Linked DNA regions of Aliidongia dinghuensis. The protein of the gene in region 1 interacts with the protein of each later gene in a pairwise test. Links are inferred from orthologs where the notes say so. Each region holds a gene or a part of one and is shown in the gene's direction. Other genes may lie near its edges.

Region 1 (16,299 bases):
CGCGCTGCTGCGGCGCCTCTCGGTCTTCGCCGGCAGCTTCACGGTCGCCTCGGCCCGGGCGGTGGCGCTGGATGACGCGGGCGACATGCCCGACGCGATCGCGCCCATGCTGGCGCTCGTCGACAAGTCACTGGTCGCGCCTGTGCCGGCCGTCGGCGACCGGCGGTTCCGGCTGCTGGAATCGATGCAGGCCTATGGCGCCGAGAAGCTGGCACCGGCGGAGCGACGCCAATGCCTGCGCAGCTTGGCGCTTTACCTTGTGCGCTTCTACGAAGAGGGCGAGCGGCTGTGGCCGACCACGCCGACCGAGGCCTGGCTCGGCGCTTACGAGCCGGAGCTGGAAAACCTGCGCGCGGCGCTGGACTGGGCGTTCGGCCCGGACGGCGACGCGGCCCTCGGCCAGAGGCTCGTCGGCCATGCCCAGGAGCTCTGGGCCGAGCTGTCGCTGCTGGCCGAGCGACAGCGCTGGCTGGCACGGGCCGAGGCGCAGGCCGACGGTTCGACACCGCCCGCCGTCCTGGGCCGGCTCCGGCTCGCGGCCGGCCGCAACGCGCACCCCGGCGATCCACGTTTCCTCGAGGCGACGCTCGAGGCGCTCGAGATCTTTCGGCGGATCGACGATCGGCTCCATGTCGCGGCGGCGACGGACCAGGCGGGCCGGCTCATGATGAAGCCCGGCGATACCGCGAAGGCGGAGCCGTACCTCCGCGACGGGCTGGTCCTGCTGCGCGGCTTCGGGCCGACGAAGCTCCTGACGTCGGCGCTCTACAGTGCGGTCAGCATGTGCTGGTATGCGGACGACATGGCCGGCGTGCGGCGGCATCTGGACGAGATCGACCGCATCGCGCCCGGCGTCGGCGACACGCGGATGCTGCAGGCCGCCACCATGATGCTGGCTGAGCTCGATTTCGCCGCGGGCCGGCGGCACGAGGCGATCGCGCGCGCCCGAGCAGCGGCGGCGGCCTGGCACGGCGCCGGCCATGCGAACGGCCTCGCCAACATCCAGCGCAATCTCGCGGGCTATCTGGTCGCGATCGGCGACGCCGCTGGCGGGCGGGCGGCGGCGCGGGCGGCGCTGGCGCTCACGCCGGCGCTGGGCAAGAGCCTGAGCACGGCCTTCGCCATCCAGCACCTGGCGCTCGCGGAGGCGATCGACGGTCGGGCCGTCCGGGCCGCCCGTCTCGCCGGCTATAGTGACGGCTATTTCCGGGCGCAGCGCCGGACGCGGGAAAGCATCGAGCAGGCGCTGTGGGACGACCTCTCGGCCCGGCTCGAAGCGGCGCTGCCGCCGGCCCGGCTCGCGGATCTGCTGGCCGAGGGCGCCGCCTGGAACGAGGAGCAGGTGGTGACTGTTGCCCTTGGGACCGTTGCCCTCGAGTCGGCCGTGGGCGTCGGCGTGGGCGAAGATCGCCTGCGGCAGCACGGGTGAGGGGCAGACCCGCTAAATACTCGCGGGTCACGGCCCCAATCCCGCCATATTGGGCTGTTAATCACGCCGGATGCTACTGGTGCTAGCCACCACATGTGGTATCTACCACCGATAACTCTGCATTAGTTTGGGTCGATCTCCCGATGGCTGGCCATTCCCAATTTAAGAACATCATGCACCGCAAGGGTGCGCAGGACGCCAAGCGCGCGAAGGTCTTCACCAAGATCATCCGCGAATTGACCGTCGCAGCGCGCTCGGGCTTGCCGGATCCGGCGGCGAATCCGCGCCTGCGCGCCGCGGTGATCGCGGCGCGCGGCGCCAACATGCCGAAGGATACGGTGGATCGCGCGATCAAGCGCGGCGCCGGCGGTGAAGATGGCACCAATTACGAAGAGGTGCGCTACGAGGGCTACGGGCCGGGCGGCGTCGCCCTCATCGTCGAGGCGCTGACCGACAACCGGAACCGCACTGCGAGCGACGTGCGCACCGCTTTCAACAAGGCGGGCGGCGCCTTGGGCGAGACCAACAGCGTCAGCTTCATGTTCCAGCGCCTGGGCCAGGTGACCTATCCGGCCGACACCGCGTCGGCCGACGCCATGCTCGAGGCCGCGATCGAGGCCGGCGCCGACGATGTCGAGAGCGGCGAGGAGGAGCATGCGGTCGTCTGCGCGCCCGACGATCTCTCGGCCGTGCGCGATGCGCTCGAGGCCAAGTTCGGCGCCGCTTCATCGGCGAAGCTTGTCTGGCGGCCGGCCACGACCGCGCCGGTCGGCGACGAGGACGTGGCGCAGTCGCTGTTGAAGCTGATCGACGTGCTGGACGACAATGACGACGTCCAGACCGTGTACGCCAATTTCGACATCCCCGACGAGCTGATGGCGAAGCTCGAGGGCTGACGGGGCGAGGATGACCGCCGGACCGACCACGCGCCGCCTGATCGGCCTTGATCCCGGGCTCCGCCGCACCGGCTGGGGCATCGTGGACATGGCCGGTCAGCACCTGCGCTTCGTCGCCTCCGGCGTGGTCGAGACCGACGACACGCGGGACATGGCGGCGCGCCTGGTCGAGCTGCTTTCGGGCTTGAACGGCGTGCTTGACCAATGGACGCCGGACGAGGCGGCGGTCGAGGAGACCTTCGTCAACAAGAACCCGGCTTCGACCCTGAAGCTCGGCCAGGCGCGCGGCGTCGTCATGCTGGCGCCGGCGCTGAGGGGCCTGCCCGTCGCCGAATATGCGCCGAACCTCATCAAGAAGACGGTGGTCGGCGCCGGCCATGCCGACAAGGCGCAGATCCAGATGATGGTGCGCCGCCTGCTGCCCGGCTCGGCCGAGACCCAGGCCGACGCGGCCGACGCGCTCGCCGTCGCGATCTGCCACGCGCATCACGCCCAGACCCGTCGGCTGTTGGCGCCGGCGCTCCTTGCCGCGGCGGGCCGGTGATGATCGTCCGGCTGACCGGCCTCGTCGACGACGTCGGGCTCGATGGCGTGCTCATCGACGTCCAGGGTGTCGGATATCAGGTGATGGTGTCGACGCGCACCCGGGCGGCGCTGCCCGCGCGCGGCGAGACCGCGTCGCTGCTGACCGAGCTGCAGGTGCGCGAGGATCATTGGAGCCTGTTCGGCTTCATCGACCGGGCCGAGCGCGACTGGTTCCGCACGCTCACGACGGTGCAGGGCGTCGGCGGCAAGGTGGCACTCGCCATCCTGTCCGTGCTGGCGCCCGACCAGCTCGCCCGCGCGATCCTGGCCCAGGACAAGGCCTCGCTCGCCCGCGCCGACGGCGTCGGGCCGAAGCTCGCGGCGCGGCTCGCGACCGAGCTCAAGGACAAGGCGGCAGCGCACGGCATGGCGCCTGCGGCGCCCACGGGCACGGTGATCTCCGTCCCGCCGGCCGTAGCCGATCTCGTCGGTCCGGCCGAGGATGCGGTCTCCGCCCTCGTCAATCTCGGCTACCGCCGACCCGAGGCGCTGGGGGCCGTCGCGACGGCGCAGCGCAAGCTCGGTGACGGTGCCGCCTTGGGCGAGCTCATCCGCGCCGGCTTGAAGGAGATCGCGTCGTGAGCGACCAGGACCGCATCGTCGCTGCCGAGCGCGGGGCGGCCGACCGGCCGGAGGTCGCGATGCGGCCGCTGTCGCTCGACGATTTCGTCGGTCAACGCCAAGTGCGCGAGAACCTGCGCGTGTTCATCGCCGCGGCCAAGGCGCGCGGCGAGGCGCTGGATCACGTGCTGTTCCACGGGCCGCCGGGCCTGGGCAAGACGACCTTGGCGCAGATCGTCGCGGCCGAGATGGGCGCCGGCTTCCGGGCGACCTCCGGCCCGATCATCCAGCGCGCCGGCGACTTGGCGGCACTCCTGACCAATCTGCAGCCGCACGACGTGCTGTTCATCGACGAGATCCACCGGATGCAGCCGGCGGTCGAGGAAGTGCTCTATCCGGCGATGGAGGATTTCCAGCTCGACCTCATCATCGGCGAGGGGCCGGCCGCGCGCTCGATCCGCATCGACCTGCCGCCCTTCACGCTGGTCGGCGCCACGACCCGCTCGGGCCGCATCACCCGGCCGCTCCGTGAACGGTTCGGCATTCCGCTCCGGCTGCAGTTCTACGAGCCGGACGAGCTCGAGCGCATCATCCAGCGCGGCGCCCGCCTGCTCACGATGGATCTCGCACCCGACGGTGCTGCCGAGATCGCGCGCCGCGCCCGCGGCACGCCGCGTGTCGCCGGGCGGCTGCTGCGCCGGGTGCGCGACTTCGCCGCCGTCGCGGGCCTCGCCACGGTAGACGCCAAGGCGGCCGACAACGCACTGACCCGGCTCGAGGTCGACCGTTCCGGGCTCGACGCCATGGACCGACGCTACATCCAGGCGATCGCCGAGCATTACTCGGGCGGCCCGGTCGGCGTCGACACGATGGCGGCCGTGCTGTCGGAGCAGCGCGACGTGATCGAGGACGTGATCGAGCCCTATCTCATCCAGCAGGGCTTCCTGCAGCGCACGCCACGCGGCCGGTTGCTGACCGACAAGGCGTTCGGCCATGTGGGCCTGGCCGTGGTGCGCCCGCCGGAGCTGCAGCTCGATCTGCTGACCGCCGCTGCCGACGAGGAGGCCGAGGTTTGACTCTGGTCCCGATGACCCTGGCCCCGACCAGCGGCGCGATCGACGAGGGCGTCCATCGCTTTCCGATCCGGGTCTATTACGAGGACACGGACGCGGGCGGCATCGTCTATCACGCGAACTACCTGCGCTTCGCCGAGCGCGCGCGCTCGGAATGCCTGCGCCTCGTCGGCTGGCAGCATGACCGCATGCTGGCCGAGACCGGCCTCGGCTGGGTCGTGCGCCGGGCCGAGATCGACTTCCGCCGGCCGGCCCGGCTCGACGATGCGCTCATGGTCGAAACCCAGTTGGCCGACCTCAAGGGCGCGCGCATGACCGCGCGCCAGACCATCCTCAAGGACGACGATCCGCTGGTCGTCCTTGATCTCGAACTGGTGCTATTGACGCCCAGCGGGCGTCCCGGCCGCATCCCGGCGTCGCTCAGCGACGCCCTCCGCCCCTTTCTCGTCACGCAACCGCTGAAGTGAGCGTCCCCGAGCCATGCAAGCCGTCGACACCGTGAATCTTGGCAGCGCCGCCGCCCCGACCCTCTCGATGATCTCCCTGTTCCTGCAGGCGGATCTGATCGTGAAGGGCGTGATGGTGCTGCTCCTCGCCGCCTCGTTCTGGAGCTGGGCGATCATCTTCGACAAGGTGCTGAAGGTGAAGCGCCTGCTGCGCGCCGCCGATGCCTTCGAGGAGAGCTTCTGGTCCGGCGGCTCGATCGAGGATCTCTACGACCGTATCGGCTCGCGGCCGGTCGACCCGATGTCGGCGACCTTCGCCGCTGCCATGCTCGAATGGCGCCGCTCGGCCGCCAAGGGCTTGGTCGTGGCCGGTGCGTTGCAGGCGAGCCTCAAGGAACGGCTCGAGAAGGCGATGAACGTCACGGTCGGGCGCGAGCTCGAGCGGGCGGAACGCTACATGGCCTTCCTCGCGACGGTCGGCTCGACCGCCCCCTTCGTGGGATTGTTCGGCACGGTCTGGGGCATCATGAACTCGTTCGAATCGATCGCCGCCAGCAAGAACACGAGCCTCGCGGTTGTGGCGCCGGGCATCGCCGAGGCGCTGTTCACGACGGCCCTGGGCCTGATCGCGGCCATCCCGGCGGTCGTGGGCTACAACAAGCTCACGACCGACCTCGGCCGCTACGGCAACCGGCTCGACAATTTCGCCTCCGAGTTCAGCGCGATCCTGTCACGCCAGCTCGAAGAGAAGGCATGAGGCGATGGCCGGTGGATTGATGAACGGCGGCGGCCGCAGCCGCCACAGCCGCCTGAACCGCCGTCCCATGGCCGACATCAACGTGACGCCGATGGTCGACGTCATGCTGGTGCTCCTGATCGTGTTCATGGTGGCGGCCCCGCTCCTCACGGTGGGCGTGCCGGTCGACCTGCCCAAGACCCAGGCGCCGGCCATCAACGAGCAGAAGGAGCCGCTCGTCGTCACGGTCAACGGCCAGGGCCAGATCTATGTCCAGGAGACGCCGATCGAGGCTGACGCATTGCTGCCGAAGCTGCAGGCGATCACCGAGAACAATCAGGACGCCACGATCTATGTGCGCGGCGACAAGGCGATCAACTACGGCCGGGTGATGGAAGTGATGGGGCTGATCGCCTCCGCCGGCTATACCAAGGTCTCGCTGATCGCCGAATTGCCCCAATCGGGCGGCAAGGCGCCTGCAAAGAAGCCATGATTCCGTTGTGACATGAGGGTCTCTTTCGGCGTTCTCGCGATGATGGACCTTGAATTTTCGATCCTCCGGCAAGTCTCGGGCGGCCGTGGCACGGCGCTCCCGCGCGGGGTGCGCCCGTGAGCCGGTTCGAGATGCGCGAGGGGATGGCCTTTTCCGCCGTGCTGCACACGGCGATCGTCCTGGTCATCCTGCTGGGCCTGCCCGACTTCCTGAAGAAGGAGCCGCCGCCGGAGGAGACGCCGATCGCGGTGCAGCTCGTCAATCTCGCCGACGTGACGCGCGCGACCCAGCGCAACCCGAAGCCGGTCGAGCAGGCGAAGCTCGACACGCCGCCGCCGGTGCCGGCGGTCAAGCCTGAGCCGAAGCCGGACGTGCTGACCCCGCCGCCGCCATCCCCGCCGCCATCGGCGCAATCGGCGCCGCCGTCGCCGCCGCCACCGCCCACGCCGGAACCGCCGAAGCCGTCACCTCCGCCGCCGCCACCGCCGCCGGCGCCCGCCCCGCTGCCGAAGCCGCCCGAGCCTAAGCCAGAACCGCCGAAACCGGAACCGCCCAAGCCCGAGCCCCCAAAGCCCGAGCCGCCGAAGCCGCAGCCGAAGCCCACGCCGCCGAAGCCGGAGAAGACGAAGCAGGATCTGCAGTTCGCCGACCTCTTGAAGAACCTCGCGGCCAAGGCGACGGCGCAGGAGAAGCAGGACACGCCGCCGAAGCCGCAGCAGAAACAGGTTGCGACCGCGCCCGCCTCCGCCCAGCCGAACGCGCCCTTGGGCTCGCAGCTGACGACGGCGGAGAAGGACTTGATCATCGCGCAGATCGAACAATGCTGGAACCCACCTGCGGGTGCCAAAGATGCCAAGAACCTGATCATCACACTGCGCGTTCAGCTTTCGTCAGACGGTACGCCACAGTCTGTCCAGATCGTAGATCAGGCGCGCGCGGACAGCGACGGGTTCTTCCGGGCCGCGGCTGAGAGCGCGAGGCGAGCGGTTCAACGCTGCTCGCCGCTCAAGGTGCCGCCCGACAAATTCGAGCAGTGGAAGAATATGACCCTCAATTTCGATCCAAGGGACCTCCTATGAAGCCAGATTTCCGGCGCGTCCGGTTCAGCGGGCTCTGCGCGATCGTGCTCGGCCTCCTTTGTTTTGCCCCCGATGCGCGGGCGGATCTGACGCTCGATATCACCAGGGCCAATCCGCAGCCGATGCCGATTGCGATCCCGGCCTTCCAGGGGCAGGGCGGCGACGGCCAGGTCGGCGCCCAGGTCACGCAGGTCGTCTCGGCCGATCTCGAGCGTTCGGGCCTGTTCAAGCCGCTCGATCCGCGCGCTTTCATCCAGGACCCGGCAGCGCTCGTCCCGGTGCCGCGCTTCGCCGACTGGAAGCTGATCAACGCCCAGGCGCTCGTCTCGGGTCAGGTCACCGCCCAGCCGGACGGTCATCTAAAGATCGATTTCCGTCTGTGGGATGTGCTCGCCGGGATCCAGTTGATCGGCTTCAGCTACAACACGACCGCGACCAACTGGCGCGAGATTGCCCACATCATTTCGGACCAGATCTACAAGCGCATCACCGGTGAAGACGGCTATTTCAATACGCGCATCGTCTATGTTTCCGAGAGCGGCCCGCCGCAGCGCCGGGTCAAGCGGCTCTCGATCATGGACCAGGACGGCTTCAACAACAAAGCGCTGACCGACGGCCGCGCGCTGGTGCTGACGCCGCGCTTCTCGCCGGCGCCCGGCGCGCAGGAGATCACCTATCTCTCCTATGCCCAGGGCGTGCCGCAGGTGTTCCTGTTCAATATCGACACGCGCCAGCAGGAAGTTCTGGGCCAGTTCCCGGGCATGACGTTCGCCCCGCGTTTCTCGCCTGACGGGAACAAGGTGATCTTCAGCCTGTCGGGCGGCGCCAATTCCCAGATCTACACGCAGGACCTGCGCACGCGCAAAGTGACGCAGATCACCTCCAGCGCCGCGATCGACACCGGGCCCTGCTACTCGCCGGACGGCACGCAGATCGCGTTCGAATCCGACCGCGGCGGCACGCAGCAGATCTATGTCATGAACGCGGACGGCAGCAACCAGCACCGGATCAGCTTCAGTTCCGGGCGCTACGCCACCCCGGTATGGTCGCCGCGCGGTGATCTCATCGCCTTCACGAAGCAGGAGGGTGGCAATTTTTCGATTGGTGTCATGCAACCTGACGGGCAGCGCGAGCGTATACTGTCCAACGGCTTTCTGGTTGAAGGACCGACCTGGGCACCCAACGGTCGCGTGCTGATGTATTTCAAGCAAACGCCTTCGGATGCCTCAGGTCGCGGCGATTCTACGCGTCTTTATTCGATCGATCTGACTGGCTCCAATGAACGTGAGGTTGTGACGCCCCAAGACGGCTCCGATCCCGCCTGGTCGCCACTACTTCAGTGAGAACCCCTTGATCGGATGGGGAAACGTCGGTATATTCCGGCCGTTTTCACCAACCGTTCTCGCGCGCGGTGGGTGGCGGCTTTTGCGCCGCAGTACGAGGCTGCCACCCGGTAGGTCCCGACTTCTCCCGAATCTGGTTACGCTGAAGGAACACAAAAATGCGGATTCAAATCCTCGGCCTGATGGCCGCCATGACCGTCCTCGCCGCCTGCGACACGACGCCGACCAACACCGGCGCCGGCACGGGTGCCACGACTGCGGCCCCGCAGCCGCAGCCGGCGGTTTCGCTGGCCGACGAGCTGAAGACCCAGGTTGGTGACCGGGTCCTGTTCGCGTTCGACAAGTCGGACATCTCGCCGGAGGCGAAGGCGATCCTGACCCGTCAGTCGGCGTTCATGCAGAAGTATCCGTCGGCGACCTTCACGATCGAAGGCCATTGCGACGAGCGCGGCACGCGTGAGTACAACCTGGCCCTCGGCGAGCGTCGCGCGACCTCGGCCAAGAACGCCCTCGTTGCCCTCGGCGTTGCGGCCGGCCGCCTGCAGACCATCAGCTACGGCAAGGAGCGTCCGGCCGTCGTTGGTCACAACGAGGCTGCCTGGGCCCAGAACCGTCGCGCTGTGACGGTTGTGAACTAACACGCGAGGAGCGACGGCCTGATCCGGGCGGCGCCGACTGGGCTGCCGTCTGGACCGGCAAAAAGATGGGGCGTCGGGAACGGCTCGCAAGAGCAGGGTCCCGGCGCCCTTTTTTTGCCCGATTCGGGGGCAATAGATGATGCTTGCCCGAACGGGTCCCGACGATGGGCGCCGGGACTGGGCTGTGGCCAAAATCAAACGGTCTTCGCCGTCTGGTGGCCATTCGCGACGCTTGGCCCTTTCGACCGTTGACGGAAGGGGGGCATGCCGACATGAACTATTGATCGGCCTCGGCGTCCGTACCTGTAGCGGGATCTTCATGCACAAGTTCTGTTCTGGTCTTGCCGCTATTCTCCTGGGTCTTGCGGCCATGTCGGCCGCCGGGCCGGCTTCGGCGCAGGACCGCTCCGTAAACGACCGGCTCGACCGGCTGGAGCGCGATCTGAACCAGGTCCAACGGCAGCTCTACCGCAACGAAGTGCCGGCCACCGGTGCCGCTGGCGTGGCACCGAGCGGCGACAGCGGCAACACCGCGCTCAATGCCGATATCCGCATGGACCAGCTCGAGCAGCAGATGCGCACGCTGACCGGCCAGCTCGAAGAGGTGCAGTTCGGCATCTCGGAGCTGAAGAACCGGCTCGACAAGCAGCAGCAGGACGACGAGCAGCGTTTCCAGGCGCTCGAGCATCCGGACGGCGGCGGGGCGGCGAAGCCGGCGCAGCAGACCGCGGCCAACCCGCCGGTCTCGGCGGCGCCGGGCAAGCCCGGCTCGCCAGGCGGTGCCGGCAACATGGATGCGGCGCCCAGCACCGGCGGTTTCCTCACGTCGCCGGGCGCCGGTGGCGGCGGCAATGCCGGCGCACCGGCGGTGCCTGGCAAGGCCAGCGTCGCGCTGCCAAACGGCTCGGCGACCGAGCAGTATAACTACGCCTTCGGCCTGCTGCGCAGCCAGGACTACCCGGCGGCCGAGGCGGCGTTCTCGCAGTTCGTGACCAAGCACCCGCAAGACGAACTGGCTGGTAACGCGCAATATTGGCTGGGCGAGACCTATTTCGTACGCAACGACTACAACTCCGCCGCGGCCGCCTTCGCCAAGGGCTATCAGCTCTACCCGAAGAGTCCCAAGGCGCAGGACAACCTGCTGAAGCTCGGCATCTCGCTCGGCAACATCGGGCGCAAGCAGGACGCCTGCTTCGCCTTCGCCAAGCTCGAGCGCGACTTCCCGAACATCGCCCCGACCAACAAGGAACGGGCGACGCGCGAAAAGCAGCGGTTGGGCTGCTGAGCCCATGACGGGGAGCGGCCCGGCCGATCGCCCACCCCGTCGTTCCGCCCCCGCACGCTCCGCGCGCCGCCCGGCGCCGCGCGGCTCGTCCGATACCGTCCGCCAGACGCCGCTCGATGATCCGGAATTCGCCGCCGCCATGGCTGCGATCGGGCCGTTCGAGCCCTGCCCGGAACTGGCGGTCGCCGTCTCCGGCGGCGCCGACTCCTTGGCGCTCGCACTGCTTGCCGACCGCTGGGCTCGGGCGCGCAGCGGGCGGATCGTGGCGCTCACCGTCGACCATCGGCTGCGCCCGGAATCGGCGGGGGAGGCGGCCCAGGTCGGCGCCTGGCTCGGCGAGCGCGGTATCCGGCACGAGATCCTGGTCTGGCAAGGGCCCTATCCGATCCACGATTTGCAGGCGGCGGCGCGCGCCGCCCGCTATCACCTGCTCGGCGACTGGTGCCGCCGCGCCGGGTTTTTGCACCTCCTGACTGCGCATCACCAGGACGACCAGGCCGAAACGCTGATCCTGCGCCTCGGCCGCGGCAGCGGGCTCGCCGGTCTCTCCGGCATGGCGCCCATCGTCGAGGACGGGCATTACCGCCTGCTGCGCCCGCTGCTGGCGCTGCCGGCGACCCGGCTCAAGGTGACCTTGGCAGGGTTCAACCAGGGCTGGATCGAGGATCCGAGCAACCGCAACCCGGCCTTCGCCCGGGTTCGCGTCCGAGCACAGACGCCGCTCTTTGCGGAGGCCGGGCTCACGCCGCGGCGGCTGGCCGAGACGAGCCGGCATCTGGCGCGCGCGCGCGCGGTGCTGGAGCAACTGGTCGAAGAGGCGCTCGTCGCCGGCGTCAGCCTGCATCCGGCCGGCTTTGCGCTGGTTGATCCCGCCCCGCTCGCGCGGGCGCCGGCGGAGATCGGGCTGCGTGCGCTCGCGGCGGTGATCGCGACGATCAGCGGCGAGGATTATCCGCCGCGCTTCGAGCGGCTGGAGCGCGTGGCGGAGGCGCTTTTCGCCGGTTTGCCCGGGAGTGTGGCAGGGGACGGATCCGGCAATGCTCTGGGCGGCGGCCGGACGCTCGGCGGCTGCCGGATCCTGCCCTGGCGCGGCCGTGTCCTGGTGCTGCGCGAGCTCGCGGCCGTGGCGCCGGCCGTCGATCTGCCAGACGTCGGTGCACCTAGCGTCGATGCACCAAGCGTCGATGTATCGGCGGGGCCCCTGCAAGAGACGGGCGGAAACATTTCCTGGGATCACCGCTTCGTGATCGAACGCCGACCGGGTGGTGACTGGCACGGTATTCGCGTCGGTGCCCTGGGTAGCGATGCGGCAGCACGTATGCGCGGGATTGTCGAAGCGCCGGGGACACCCTATCTGCCATCCAGCGTGCGGCCATCCTTGCCCGCTTTCTGGCGGGAAGGTACTCTCATGGGCGTCCCCCATCTCGGTTGGATGCGCGCGGGTGCCGATATCGGCGCCGCAATTCGGTTTCGGCCGACGCGGTCGTTGACAGGCAGCGGTTTTACCGTTGTTTAGCCAACGGCGCGCCTTATGTGATTTCGAAGAGGGGCCGGTTGATCGGCCCGCTTCGAGTGGGTGCCAGCAGGTGGTATGTTACCGTGGCGTGGGTATGGACGTCGACGGACGGAACGAAAGGCCTCGACCGTGAACAATTTCGGGAAGAATCTGGCGCTCTGGATCATTATCGCGCTGCTGCTGGTGGCGCTGTTCAACCTGTTCCAGAGCTCTTCCAGCCGCGGTCCGCAGACCAGCATCGCCTATTCTGAGTTCCTGAACGACGTGAACCGGGGCCAGGTCTCCGACGTCACGATCCAGGGTGCGACGGTCAACGGCCACTACACTGACGGCCGGGCGTTCTCGACCTATACGCCGAACGATCCGCAGCTGGTCAGCCGCCTGACCGACAAGAATGTCCGTATCACGGCGGCGCCGCTCGAGGACAACGTGCCCTCGCTGTTCGGCATCCTCATCAACTGGTTCCCGATGCTGCTCCTGATCGGCGTCTGGATCTTCTTCATGCGCCAGATGCAGGGCGGCGGCGGCCGGGCCATGGGCTTCGGCAAGTCGCGCGCGCGCCTTCTGACCGAGAAGGTCGGCCGCATCACGTTCGACGACGTCGCCGGCGTCGACGAGGCGAAGCAGGACCTGGAAGAGATCGTCGAGTACCTGAAGGACCCGCAGAAGTTCCAACGCCTGGGCGGCAAGATCCCCAAGGGCTGCCTGCTCGTCGGCCCGCCCGGTACCGGTAAGACGCTCTTGGCGCGCGCCATCGCCGGCGAGGCGAACGTGCCGTTCTTCACCATCTCGGGCTCGGACTTCGTCGAAATGTTCGTCGGCGTCGGCGCATCCCGCGTCCGCGACATGTTCGAGCAGGGCAAGAAGAACGCCCCCTGCATCATCTTCATCGATGAGATCGACGCGGTCGGCCGCCATCGCGGCGCCGGCCTCGGCGGCGGCAACGACGAGCGCGAGCAGACGCTGAACCAGCTGCTGGTCGAGATGGACGGGTTCGAGGCGAACGAGGGTGTCATCCTGATCGCCGCCACCAACCGTCCGGATGTGCTCGACCCGGCGCTGCTGCGCCCCGGCCGCTTCGACCGCCAGGTCGTGGTGCCGAACCCGGACGTGCTCGGCCGCGAGAAGATCCTCAAGGTCCATATGCGCAAGGTGCCGCTCGCGGCCGATGTCGAGGCCAAGGTGGTCGCGCGCGGCACGCCCGGCTTCTCCGGCGCCGATCTTGCCAACCTCGTGAACGAGGCGGCGCTGATGGCGGCGCGCAAGGGCAAGCGCTCGGTCTCCATGCTCGAGTTCGAACAGGCCAAGGACAAGGTCATGCTGGGCGCGGAACGCCGCTCCATGGTCATGACCGACAAGGAGAAGGAGCTGACCGCCTATCACGAGGCCGGTCACGCGCTGGTCGCCCTCTACCAGCCGGTCCACCATCCGCTGCACAAGGTCACGATCATCCCGCGCGGCCGGGCGCTGGGCGTCACCTGGTACCTGCCGGAACGCGACCAGCTCTCGCAGTCGCTGAAGGAGCTCGAAGGCCGCATAGCCTCCACCTTCGGCGGACGCGTCGCCGAGGAGATCATCTTCGGGCCCGAAAACGTGACGACCGGTGCCGCGAGCGACATCCATGTGGCGACCCAGACCGCACGCCGGATGGTCACCGAATGGGGCATGTCCGAGAAGCTCGGCCGCATCCGCTACAGCGAGAACGAGGAGGAAGTGTTCCTCGGCCATTCCGTGACCCAGCGCAAGAATGTCTCGGACGCCACGGCAAAGCTGATCGACGAGGAGATCCGCCGAATCATCGAGACCGGCGAGGAGGAAGCGCGCCGGGTGCTGACCGAGCATATCGACGAGCTGCATGCGCTCGCCCGTGCGCTGCTCGAGTACGAGACCCTGTCCGGCGACGAGTGCCGCAAGATCATTGCGGGCGGCCAGATCGAGCGTGACGCGGCCGAGGCCGACGAGACGCGCCCGACGCCGCGCCGCTCGTCGATCCCGCCGGCCGGCGGCCGCAAGGACAAGCCGGTGGGCGGTCTCGAGCCCGAGCCGCAGCCGAATACCTGACGATGACGGCCGATCCGATCGGCCGTCCCGAACCGCGAGGCCCCGCCGCAAGACGGGGCCTCGATTCGTTCGGGGGCCTTCCGCCTGCCGCCCTCTACCTCTGCCCGGACGGGTTCGTCGCCGGCACGGCCGCCCGAGAGGCGGTCGAGGCCGGCCTTGCCTGGCGCATCGCCCGCGGCTGGGCAGCTGCGACGCTCGTCCGGGTTTCCGCCCGCCGACGGGGCGGCGGCGTCAACACGCTGATCGTTTCGGTCCAGGAATTATCGGCTTGGCTTGCCGAGAACGACGGTCCGGCAGCGACCCGGCTGCGACTGCTGGCCGATCGGTTGCGGGCGCCGCGCCCGGCCTGGGCCGGCCTCGCGCTCGAGCGGCCGCATGTCATGGGCATCGTCAATGTGACGCCCGACAGTTTCTCCGACGGCGGCGAGCATGCCGGCACCGCGGCGGCGATCGCCCATGGGCTGGCGCTCAGGGCCGCAGGTGCTGCGATCCTCGATGTCGGCGGCGAATCGACCCGGCCCGGTGCGGCCGACGTCCCGGCCGAAGCTGAGATCGAACGGGTCGTGCCGGTCATCCGCGGCCTCGTGGCCGAGGGCGCGCTCGTCTCCGTCGACACGCGGCGAGCGCCGGTCATGGCGGCAGCGCTCAAGGCGGGCGCCGTCATCCTGAACGACATCGAGGCGCTGCAGCAGCCCGGAACCTTGGCGCTTGCTGCCGATGCGGGGGCCCCCGTGGCACTCATGCACATGCAGGGCGAGCCTCGCACGATGCAGTCCGATCCGCACTACGACGTGGCGGCCCTCGACGTGTTCGACTGGCTCGAAGCGCGGGTTGAGGCGACGATCGCCGCAGGGCTGCCGCGCGACCGCATCCTGGTCGATCCGGGCATCGGCTTCGGCAAGTCGCTCGCCCATAACCTCGAGCTGCTGTCGGCGCTCGGGCTCGCGCACACGCTCGGTACCGGCATCCTCCTGGGCGTGTCACGCAAGAGCTTCATCGGCAAGATTGACGGTACGACGGATCCGAAGCGTCGGCTGGGCGGTTCGCTTGCCGCCGCGCTGGACGGATGGGCGCGAGGCGCTCAGATTGTGCGCGTGCACGACGTGGCCGAGACAGCACAGGCCCTGGCTGTCGCGAACGCGATTGCCGAGGCGGCGTGCTAGGGGCGCCGAGGCGCGGTATCATAGTCTGAGCGTAAAGGTGGCGGCGCATGCCGGGGGAAGGTTTGGGATGACACGGAAACTTTTCGGCACCGACGGCATTCGGGGCACGGCCAACACGGCGCCCATGACCGCCGACGTCGCGCTCAAGGTCGCGGTCGCCACGGCACGGCATTTCCGGCGCGGCACCCATCGTCATCTGGTTGTGATCGGCAAGGACACGCGGCTCTCCGGCTACATGCTGGAACCCGCTCTGACCGCCGGCTTCATCTCGATGGGCATGGACTGCGTGCTGGTTGGCCCGATCCCGACGCCGGCCATCGCCATGCTGACCCGCTCGCTCAGGGCAGACCTGGGCGTCATGATCTCGGCCTCGCATAACCCTTACGAGGACAACGGCATCAAGCTGTTCGGTCCCGACGGCCACAAGCTGTCGGACGAGATCGAGGCCGCGATCGAGGCGTCCGTCGCGGCCGGGGCGGACCATGACCTGGCGCCGCCGGCCCAGCTTGGCCGGGCTCGGCGGCTCGAGGACGCCGGCGGCCGCTATATCGAGTGGGTCAAGAACACGCTGCCGCGCGGCATGCGGCTCGACGGCATCCGCATCGTCGTCGATTGCGCCCATGGCGCCGCCTACAAGGTGGCGCCGAGCGTGCTCTACGAGCTGGGCGCCGAGGTCATCCCGCTCGGCGTGTCGCCCGACGGCTTCAACATCAACCGCGAATCGGGTGCCATGGCGACGGGTGCCATGCAGAAGGCCGTGATCGAGCACAAGGCCGACATCGGCCTGGCGCTCGACGGTGATGCCGACAGGCTGCTGGTCGCCGACGAGACCGGGGCACTGCTCGACGGCGACCAGTTGATGGGCCTGATCGCGAGCCGCGCCCACCGTGCCGGCACCCTCCGGGGCGGCGGTCTGGTCGCGACCGTCATGTCCAATCTCGGGCTCGAGCGCTATCTGGGCGGGCTCGGCCTGACCCTCGCGCGCACCGCGGTCG
Region 2 (9,286 bases), on another replicon or contig:
TGTTCAAGCCCTTGCGCGCGTCAAGCAGGGCGATGTCCTGCGGCGTCGACACGATGATGGCGCCGGCGAGCGGCACCTGCTGCGCCATGGTCAGCTGCGCGTCACCGGTGCCGGGCGGCATGTCGACCAGCAGGATGTCGAGTTCGCCCCAGGCGACGTCGCGCAGCATCTGCTGGAGCGCGCCCATGACCATCGGCCCGCGCCAGATCGTCGCGGTGTCCTCGGGCACGAGGAAGCCGATCGACATGGTGACGATGCCGTGCTTCTGCATCGGCTCCAGGATCTTGCCGTCGGGCGAGCGCGGCCGGCCCGAGATGCCGAGCATGCGCGGCTGCGAGGGGCCATAGACGTCGGCATCGAGCAGCCCGACCTTGAGGCCCTGGGCTGCGAGTGCCACCGCGAGGTTGGTCGTGGTCGTCGACTTGCCGACACCGCCCTTGCCGGACGCGACCGCGACGATGGCGCGGGCACCCGGCACCAGCGCCGGGCGAGGCGCCGCATGGGCGGGGGCATGGTCGTGGCCGTGACCGGACGAGCGGATGACCGGCGGGCGCGTGCCGGTCAGCACTGCGCTCACCGACAGGACGCCCGGGATCGCCTCGACGGCGCGCTCGGCCGCCTTGCGCACGGCTTCGAATTGAGATGCACGCGCCGGCTCGATCTCGATCGAAAACACGACATTGCCATCGCGGATGGCGATGCCGGAGACCATGCCGAGGCTGACGAGATCGCGGCCGCGCGCCGGGTCCATCACCCCCTTGAGCGCCGTCAAAACCTGCTGTTCGCCGAAACTCGCCATCGAAACAACCTTTCCCATCGTCACTTACTGGACACGCCCGCGTCGTCACCCTGATATAAGGGCCGGATCGCCGACCGCACAATCGGGTGCTGTCTTCTTAAGTGCCCCTTGGGGCCGGGTTTATCGAGGTTCTTTCGGACATGCCGTGGAACGGGCAGGGGGGCGGCGGTGGCGGCCCCTGGGGCGGTAACGGGGGACCGGGTCCCTGGGGCAAGGCACCTTCGGGCGGCGGCAAGGGCAAAGGACCGCAGCCGCCCAATCTCGACGAGCTCTTGCGGCGCGGGCAGGATCGGCTGCGCGGCCTCGTGCCCGGTACCGACAACGGCGGCGGCCGGCTGGCGGCCATCGTGGCCGCGGTCCTGGTCGGCCTGTGGCTGATCACCGGCTTCTACCGCGTCAACCCGGACGAAGAGGGCGTCGTCCTTCGCTTCGGCGCCTATGCCGATACGACCGGTCCTGGCCTGCATTACCATCTGCCGGCGCCGATCGAATCGGTCGAGAAGCCGAAGGTGACGCGCGTCAACCGGACCGAGGTCGGCGTCTCGACCGAGCCGCTCGGCCGCGGCGTCGGCCGGCAGGCGCTGCCGGAAGAATCGCTGATGCTGACCGGCGACGAGAACATCGTCGACATCAATTTCTCGGTCTTCTGGGTCATCAAGGACGCGAAGGCGTACCTGTTCAACGTGCGCAACCCGGAGGCGACCGTGAAGTCGGCCGCAGAGGCCGCGATCCGCGAGGTCGTCGGCCATACGCCGATCGCGAGCGTGCTCGCCGAGGGCCGCCGCCAGGTCGAGACCGATACCGAGGCGCTGCTGCAGAACATCCTCGACGGCTACGCCGCCGGCCTGCAGGTGACGCAGGTGCAGCTGCAGAAGGTCGATCCGCCGCAGCCGGTCATCGAGGCTTACCGCGACGTGCAGAAGGCGCGCGCCGACCAGGAGCGGCTCAAGAACGAGGCCGAGGCCTATCAGAACAGCATCGTGCCGCTGGCGCGCGGCGATGCCGAGCAGAAGATCCAGAACGCCCAGGCCTATAAGCAGGAGGTCGTGGCGCGCGCCCAGGGCGATGCGCAGCGCTTCCTGTCGGTGCTGTCGGCCTACCAGGTGAGCAAGGAAGTGACCGCCGAACGGCTCTATCTCGAGACGATGGAAGACGTGCTGAAGAACGCGCACAAGGTGGTGATCGACCGGCAGGCCCAGGGCATCGTGCCCTATCTGCCGCTGCCGGGGCTCACCGACAAGCAGCCAACCCCGCTCCCTGCGCCCCCGGGCCAGCCGTCCGCTTCCCAATCCAAGGCAGGCAAGCCATGAACCGCGCCCTTTTCGTCGGCGGGATCGTCGCGGCCGCGGTCTTGCTTCTCCTCGCTTTCAATGCCCTCTTCATCGTCGACCAGACGTCGCAGGCGCTCGTCATCCAGTTCGGCCGGCCGGTGCGCGAGATCCGGCAGCCGGGCCTCTACGCCAAGGTGCCGCTGCTGCAGAACGTCGTGTTCTATGATCGACGGCTGCTGGACTATGAGCCGCCGGCCGAGGAGGTGATTGCGGCCGACCAGAAGCGGCTCGTGGTCGACAGCTACGCGCGCTACCGCATCATCAACCCGCTGCAGTTCTACCAGTCGGTCGGTAGCGAGTCGGTCATGCAATTGCGCCTGGGCGCCACCATCTCCGGCACGCTCCGCCGGGTGCTGGGCAACGTGCTGCTGAACGCGTTGCTCTCGCCGGAGCGGTCCCAGATCATGGCCAACATCCGTGACCAGGTCGCGGACCAGGCAAGGTCCTTCGGCATCGAGGTCGTCGACGTACGCATCCGCCGCGCTGACCTGCCGCAGGAAAACAGCCAGGCGATCTATGCCCGGATGCAGTCGGAGCGGCAGCGCGAGGCGAACGAATATCGCGCCCAGGGCGCCGAGCAGGCCCAGGGCATCCGCGCGCGCGCCGAGCGCGACCGGACCGTCATCCTGGCCGAGGCCGACAAGCAGTCGCAGATCCTGCGCGGCCAGGGCGATGCCGAGAGCATCAAGATCTATGCCGACGCGTTCGGCAAGGACCCGGAGTTCTTCACCTTCTACCGCAGCCTCGAGGCCTATCGCACCGCGATCGGCCCCGACACGACCATGGTGCTCTCGCCGACCAGCGAGTTCTTCCAGTATTTCGGTCAGCACAAGGCGGCAAAGCCTTGATGGGTGGGTTGGCCTAATGGGCGGGCTCGGCGGACTGAGCGAGGGGCTGCGCGATCTCTGGACCGCGCTCGCCCTGGTGCTGGTGATCGAGGGCGCGCTCTATGCCCTGTTCCCGCAGCCGATGAAGCGCGCGTTGCTCTCGGTCGTGAGCCAACCGGAAGGCCTGCTCCGGGTCGCGGGGCTGGTCGCGGCCTGCCTGGGCGTCGCCTGGGTCTGGTTCCTGCGGCATCATTGAACCCAGGCCCCTCGGGAACGAACTGGCTCCCGTCCGCTGTTGGCTCTAGAGTCGCAAGTATTATGTCTGTTGTGTTGGTGGTCGCAGGAGTGATCCGGTGAGTGGACTTTTCCCCCGTTCAGAGCGCGCCGCGGGTCGTCGGCGTGGCCGGACGGTCGCGCGGGTCGCGGTGCTTGGGTTGGTTTTGACGTTCGGTATGGTCGGGACCTTCGGTTTTGGGACGTTCGGGATGGCGAGCGCCAAGGCCGATGATCGATCGCCGACCTTGGCAGCGCCGCTCGTCATCCCGGGGCTCGGGCCGCTCGCCAACCGGCTGCTGCCGGCCGTGGTCAACGTGTCGACCAGCCAGACCATCAAGCCCGACGCCAAGCGGCGGCCGGACGATGACCAGCCGCAGGTGCCGCCGGGCTCGCCGTTCGAGGAATTCTTCAAGGACTTCATGGACCGCCAGGGCGGCGGTAGCGGCGATGGCGAGGCCAAGCCGCAGAAGGCGCAGTCGCTGGGCTCGGGCTTCGTGATCGATCCAGCGGGATATGTCGTGACCAACAACCACGTCATCGACGGGGCCGACGAGATCACGGTCATCCTGCAGGACAACACGAACCTCAAGGCCGAGCTGGTCGGCCGGGATGCGACGACCGACCTCGCGCTCCTCAGGGTCAAGCCCGATCATCCGCTGCCGGCCGTGCCCTGGGGCGATAGCGACACGGCCAAGGTCGGCGACTGGGTGATGGCGATCGGCAACCCGTTCGGGCTCGGCGGCACGGTCACCTCGGGCATCATCTCGGCCCGTGCCCGCGCGATCAACGACAACGGCCCGTACGACGAGTTCCTGCAGACCGATGCCTCGATCAACCGCGGCAATTCCGGCGGCCCGCTGTTCAACACCTCGGGCGAGGTCATCGGCATCAATTCGGCGATCTTCTCGCCGTCAGGCGGCTCGATCGGCATCGGCTTCGCCATCCCGTCCGATCTCGCCAAGAACGTGATCGCGCAGCTCAAGGCAACCGGCAAGGCGCGGCGCGGCTGGATCGGCGCGCGCATCCAGACGGTGAATGACGATGTCGCAACCGCCCTCGGCCTCGACTCGACCAAGGGTGCGCTCGTCGGCGGCTTCATCGACAAGAGTCCGGCCAAGGAGGCGGGTATCCAGCCGGGCGACGTGCTGCTGCAGTTCGATGGCCGCGACGTCACCAACTCGCGCCGGCTCTCGCGTCTCGTCGCCGACGCCCCGGTCGACAAGGCGGTGCCGGTGAAGCTGTGGCGCAAGGGCGAGATCAAGACCATCACGGTCAAGGTCGGGCAGGCCGAGGAGGCGGCCGAGCAGACCGCCTCGCTCGGCGAGGGCGGCAGCGGCATCAGCCCGTCGACGCCGCTCGTCAAGGCGCTGGGCCTGTCGATCACCGAGGCGACGCCGGACCTCAAGGACAAGTTCAAGCTCGACGATTCGGCCAATGTCGTGGTCGTCGACGTGGCGAAGGGCAGCCCGGCGGCCGACAAGGACCTGCACGCCGGCGACGTGATCCTCGAGGTTGCCCAGGAAGAGGTGAAGAGCGCGCAGGACGTCGTGCACAAGATCGACGAGGCGAAGAAAGCCGGCCGCAAGTCGATCCTGCTGCTGGTCGACCACGGCGGCGACCTGCGCTTCGTGGCGCTGCGCATCGATCAGGGCTGACCCGCGTCGGTTCGGCCCGAGGGCTCAACAGTCCTCAGTGGTCGTAGAGCACCCGGAGGACGATCGACCAGGGATAGCGCGGGTCGATGGCCGGGCCGCCGGGCGCTGCGAGCATTCCCGCCGCCGTGACGGGCACGTGGGTGAGCGCCACCTCGTCCGCGACATTGCCGCCCACGACCGAGAGCATGCCGGGTGCTGCGTCTACGACGATGGCGCAATGGCCGGCGAACGGCCCGTCCGGCAAGGTCTCGAGGCGGATGTCGCCGGCCATTGCGCTATTGTCGTGGCCGCGGCCGAAGCAGATGAGATCGCCCGGCTCAGGGGCGACGCGATCGGCCGCCTCCGCCCGGAGCGCCACGTCGGGGCGGCGTCCGAGCGACGCCGCGCGCGCCGCGTCGATATAGATCCAGTGGGACGCGGCATAGGGGAAGCGGGGCCCGGCACCCGCGATGCGCATGACATAGGAGATGAAGGCGGCGGACCAGGCGTATTCGCCGTCCTCGCTCGCCGGGAACACGCGGCCGGTACCGTCGTGCTTGCCGGTCCAGCGGCCGTCCGGGTCGTTCGCGTCGAGGCCCAGCCACCAATATTCGCCGACGCGCTGCCAGAGGCCGGGCAGGCGCTCGGGCTTCGCTTCGGGATCGACCGGCGGGCGTTCGTCCGGTGCGGCATCGACGACGGGGCTGCCGAACAGGCGCCATTCCCGGAGCGCGATTGCGACGGCGGCGGTCCGGTTGAACGGTTCATAAGGCCGGCGCGCGAAGTCCGGGACATGGGCATCGCGCGGCGGGGGTGCCACGCAGCCGGCGAGAAATGCCACCAGCGCCGGCAGAACGGTGAGGCGAAGCGGCCTTAAGCGGGGGCGGTCGAGGGGGCGCGGCATGGCGCCCCAACCCTAACCATATCGAAGCGTCTTAGCGCGATCTCAATGATGAACGTGCGGCGCTGCGCCGCCACGCGGCACGACGCGGACGCCGTTCTTGAGCTCGATCAGGGCGCGCTGCAGCAGCTTCATTTCAGCGCGGTCTTCACGATCGGTGATGTCCAGGTAGCTGAGCTTGTTCTCGACCAGATCGACCAGGGTCTCGATGGTGCGCGGGGAGAAGGACATGACGACCTCGCAACGGGATGGGGTTGGGCGAAGGCTCGTGAAACACTCGCGATTCAGTAGAGCAAGCGACATGCCATCGGTCCCGGCAGGCGGCCGATCCGCTGTAACCTATTGGATTCCCTGACTGGTAGTGCGGACGATCGAGTGCCTCGCCAAGGTTGCATCACCTGCGGCGATGACGAGGCTCGCCCGTGCTCGGCACGCCGCTTTGCATTTTGCCAGGCAAGTTGCCGAAGGCTGATACGCCCCGGAGGGCCTATTCCCACCAGCCGCGGCGCAGCCCTTCGATCCGGGCGCGTTCCGCCGCCCGTTTCGCCAGGCAGTTTTCGATCAGCTGGGCGGCCTCCGACGGGCGGAACGGCTTCGGCAAGCGGTGACCGTAGACCATGGGACCGGCCACGGCCTCGGCCTGCTGGAAGTAGCCGGAGGTCAGGATCAGGATGGTTTCCGGCCGGAAGCGATAGAGCCAGACGGCGAGATCGGTGCCGTCAGCGCCGCCCGGCATGCGCACGTCGGAAATGACGATGTCGATCCAGCCGCGGTCGCGCAGGACCTTCTGCGCCGTCTCGACACTATCGGCCTCGAGCACGGCATAGCCATGCTCGCCAAGACCCCTCGCCAACATGCTGCGCAGGTCTGGTTCATCGTCGACCACCAGGACGGTCGCCTGCCGTCCGCTTTCGTCCGCGGTTCTTCGCGTCGCCTCGCTCATATCCCTTGCCCCATGCGCCGCGTGTGCGGGCGCTTTCCCGCTTGTGTCGGCTTGGCCGCGCGGCTCCGTTTCGAAAACAAACGGCTGGGCCGCGATTTGGTTGCCAGACGCACAGCCCCCGCGAGTGGTGGGTTTGCGTGTTCGTGCCTTGGGCATTGCGGCACCGGGCGCCGTTATCGCTGCGCCCGTTTCGCCGGATTGCCGGACGCGCGGCGATCCGGCGTTTCGTGGCCGCCGGCCCCCGCCGGGCGCTCCATGCGCAGCCACTGGGCCACCTTGCCGAGGAAGGGCGTCATCTCGAACGGCTTCGAGACATAGTCGTCCATGCCGGCCGCCAGGCATTCCTCCTGGTCACCGCGCATGGCGTTCGCGGTCATGGCGATGATCGGGACATGGTCGAGGTCGCCCTCGGCGCGCCGGATCTCGCGCGTCGCCTGCAGCCCGTCGACCACGGGCATCTGGATGTCCATCAGCACGAGGTCGTAGCGGGCGCGGCGCCAGGCTTCGATCGCTTCCCCGCCATCCGACGCCAGGTCGACGGCGTGGCCGGCGCCGGTCAGGAGGCTGAGGGCGATCTGCTGGTTGATCGCATTGTCCTCGACCAGCAGGATCCGGCCGCCCGTCACCGGCCCGGCGGCCGCTTGATCCTCAGGCACCTCGCTCTCGATCGACGGCGCTCCCAGCAGTTGGGCCAGGCAGTCGATCAAGGCGGTGTGGCGAACCGGCTTGACGAGGCGGGCGTCGAACAGGCTCGCGTCGAATCCGTCGCCCGAGCGCAACGGCATCGGCGCGGACGAGGCAAGGACGAGCTTCGGCGGGGGCCGATCGTGGTCCAGGTGGGCGCGGATCTGCCGGGCGAGCTCATCGCCGTCGATCTCCGGCATCATCCAGTCGATCAGCACGATGTCGAACGGCGTGCCGGCCCGGCCCGCGGCGGCGAGCGCTGCGAGGGCGGCGTGAGCGTCGGGCGCCTCTTCGACCACCATGCCGAGCTCGCCGAGCTGGCGGCTGAAGATCATGCGGTTGATCGGCAGGTCGTCGACGATGAGGACCCGCTTTCCGGCGAGCTCCGCCGATGCCGCTTCGATCTTTGGGCGCCGGACGTCGTTCGCCAGCGGTAGCGGCAGCTCGAGCCAGAAGACGGTGCCGCCGCCGGCGCGGTCCCGGGCGCCGATCTGCCCGCCCATCATGTCGACCAATTGGCGGCAGATCGCGAGGCCGAGGCCGGTGCCGCCGAACCGGCGGGTGATCGAGCCGTCGGCCTGTTCGAATTTCCGGAACAGCTTCGCCTTCGCGGCATCGTCGATGCCGATGCCGGTGTCTTCGACCTCGATGCGCACGCGCATCGTCCCGGCCGCCGCGGACTCCGCCCGAACCTCGACCGCGACGAAGCCCTGCTGCGTGAACTTGATGGCGTTCGAGACCAGATTGAGCACGATCTGGCGTATGCGGGTCGGATCGCCCCGCACCGGCAGGCGCGCCGGCTCGCCGATCCAGACGGCAAGCTCCAGTCCCTTCTCCGCAGCCTTGGGCGCCATGAGCTCGAGCGCGTCGTCGACTACGGTCTCCAGGCTGAAATCGATCTCTTCGAGCTCGATCTTGCCGGCTTCGAGCTTCGAGATATCGAGAATGTCGTTGATGACCGCGAGCAGCGCCTCGGCGGATGTCGCGACCGCCTCGGCGAACTTGCGCTGCTCCGATGCCAGCGGCGTGCGCAGCAGCAAGCCGTTCATGCCGATGATCCCGTTCATCGGCGTCCGGATCTCGTGGCTCATGTTGGCGAGGAATTCTGTCTTCGCCCGGTTCGCCCGGACCGCCTCCTCCTTGGCGAGCGCCAGCGCGTCTTCCGCCTGCTTGCGGGCCGTGACGTCTCGGAGTGCGCCGATGATCTCCGTGGGCCTGCCGGTCTCCCCGTCGCGCACGAGCCGCAGCTCCGCCTCGACCCAGACCCAGCTCCCTTCCCGGTGCTGGATTCGGAAAGTGACGCTGCCGCGTTCGAGCCCCTCGATCATGCGCTGATGCAGTGCCGAGATTGCTCCCGCATCCTCGGGATGGACCCGCTCGAACGCTTGCTCGCCGACCAGCTCGTGCGGTTCGTAGCCCAGCACCTCGGTCGATGCCGGCGAGAGGTAGCGGCGCGTCAGGTCCATGCCGAGCCGGACGATGATGTCGGTCGAATGATCCGCGAGCAGCCGGTAGCCGGCGGCGGCCTCGGCCTGGGCATGCTCGGCGCGCCGCCGGCGCTCGTTCTGCCGCGCAAGCCAAAAGCCGAGCGCGCTGATGACGGCGGCCAGCCCGAGGGCCAACATCAGCTGGCTTTCGGCGCGGTCCCGCCAGAGCGCCAGGACTTCTTCCTTCGAGAGCGCGACGCCGACGACCAGCGGGTAGGTCGATGAGCGGGCGTAGTAGTTGAACCGGATGGCGCCATCGAGCGGCGACGTCAGTTCCACATAGCCGGTCGGGGCCACCGGCAGCAGGTCTCGGAAGATTACCGTCCCCAGCACGCTCTGGCCGACGTACTGCTCCAAAAACGGCCGTCGCACGAGCAGGGTGCCATCGGTGTTCGCGAGGAAGA

The links.
Region 2: the proteins of ftsH (region 1) and hflC interact in binary tests that used the Escherichia coli proteins (3 or more experiments, as listed by UniProt). The link is inferred for Aliidongia dinghuensis from one-to-one orthologs.

Annotation. Positions count from the first base shown.
Region 1 is NZ_BMJQ01000005.1:222,762-239,060, forward strand. Bases 11,742-14,675 are described here. They hold ftsH (ATP-dependent zinc metalloprotease FtsH), read left to right. Parts: upstream 11,742-12,209; coding sequence 12,210-14,141; downstream 14,142-14,675. Other genes in these bases: tilS (tRNA lysidine(34) synthetase TilS), read left to right, coding at 11,742-12,080; folP (dihydropteroate synthase), read left to right, coding at 14,144-14,675. Outside these bases: IEY58_RS11545 (ATP-binding protein), read left to right, coding at 1-1,429; IEY58_RS11550 (YebC/PmpR family DNA-binding transcriptional regulator), read left to right, coding at 1,573-2,325; crossover junction endodeoxyribonuclease RuvC, read left to right, coding at 2,336-2,869; Holliday junction branch migration protein RuvA, read left to right, coding at 2,869-3,492; Holliday junction branch migration DNA helicase RuvB, read left to right, coding at 3,552-4,547; ybgC (tol-pal system-associated acyl-CoA thioesterase), read left to right, coding at 4,544-5,011; protein TolQ, read left to right, coding at 5,025-5,747; protein TolR, read left to right, coding at 5,752-6,219; IEY58_RS11585 (energy transducer TonB), read left to right, coding at 6,336-7,298; Tol-Pal system beta propeller repeat protein TolB, read left to right, coding at 7,295-8,641; peptidoglycan-associated lipoprotein Pal, read left to right, coding at 8,800-9,279; tol-pal system protein YbgF, read left to right, coding at 9,599-10,564; more of tilS, read left to right, coding at 10,704-11,741; more of folP, read left to right, coding at 14,676-15,304; glmM (phosphoglucosamine mutase), read left to right, coding at 15,372-16,299. UniProt on the Escherichia coli protein: Acts as a processive, ATP-dependent zinc metallopeptidase for both cytoplasmic and membrane proteins. Plays a role in the quality control of integral membrane proteins.
Region 2 is NZ_BMJQ01000028.1:848-10,133, forward strand. What follows is about bases 1,043-4,041. They hold hflC (protease modulator HflC), read left to right. Parts: upstream 1,043-2,105; coding sequence 2,106-2,978; downstream 2,979-4,041. Other genes in these bases: hflK (FtsH protease activity modulator HflK), read left to right, coding at 1,043-2,109; IEY58_RS31960 (DUF2065 domain-containing protein), read left to right, coding at 2,995-3,213; IEY58_RS31965 (DegQ family serine endoprotease), read left to right, coding at 3,443-4,041. Outside these bases: iron-sulfur cluster carrier protein ApbC, read right to left, coding at 1-799; more of hflK, read left to right, coding at 940-1,042; more of IEY58_RS31965, read left to right, coding at 4,042-4,888; IEY58_RS31970 (DUF2272 domain-containing protein), read right to left, coding at 4,923-5,771; IEY58_RS31975 (hypothetical protein), read right to left, coding at 5,814-5,999; IEY58_RS31980 (response regulator), read right to left, coding at 6,256-6,711; IEY58_RS31985 (response regulator), read right to left, coding at 6,885-9,286.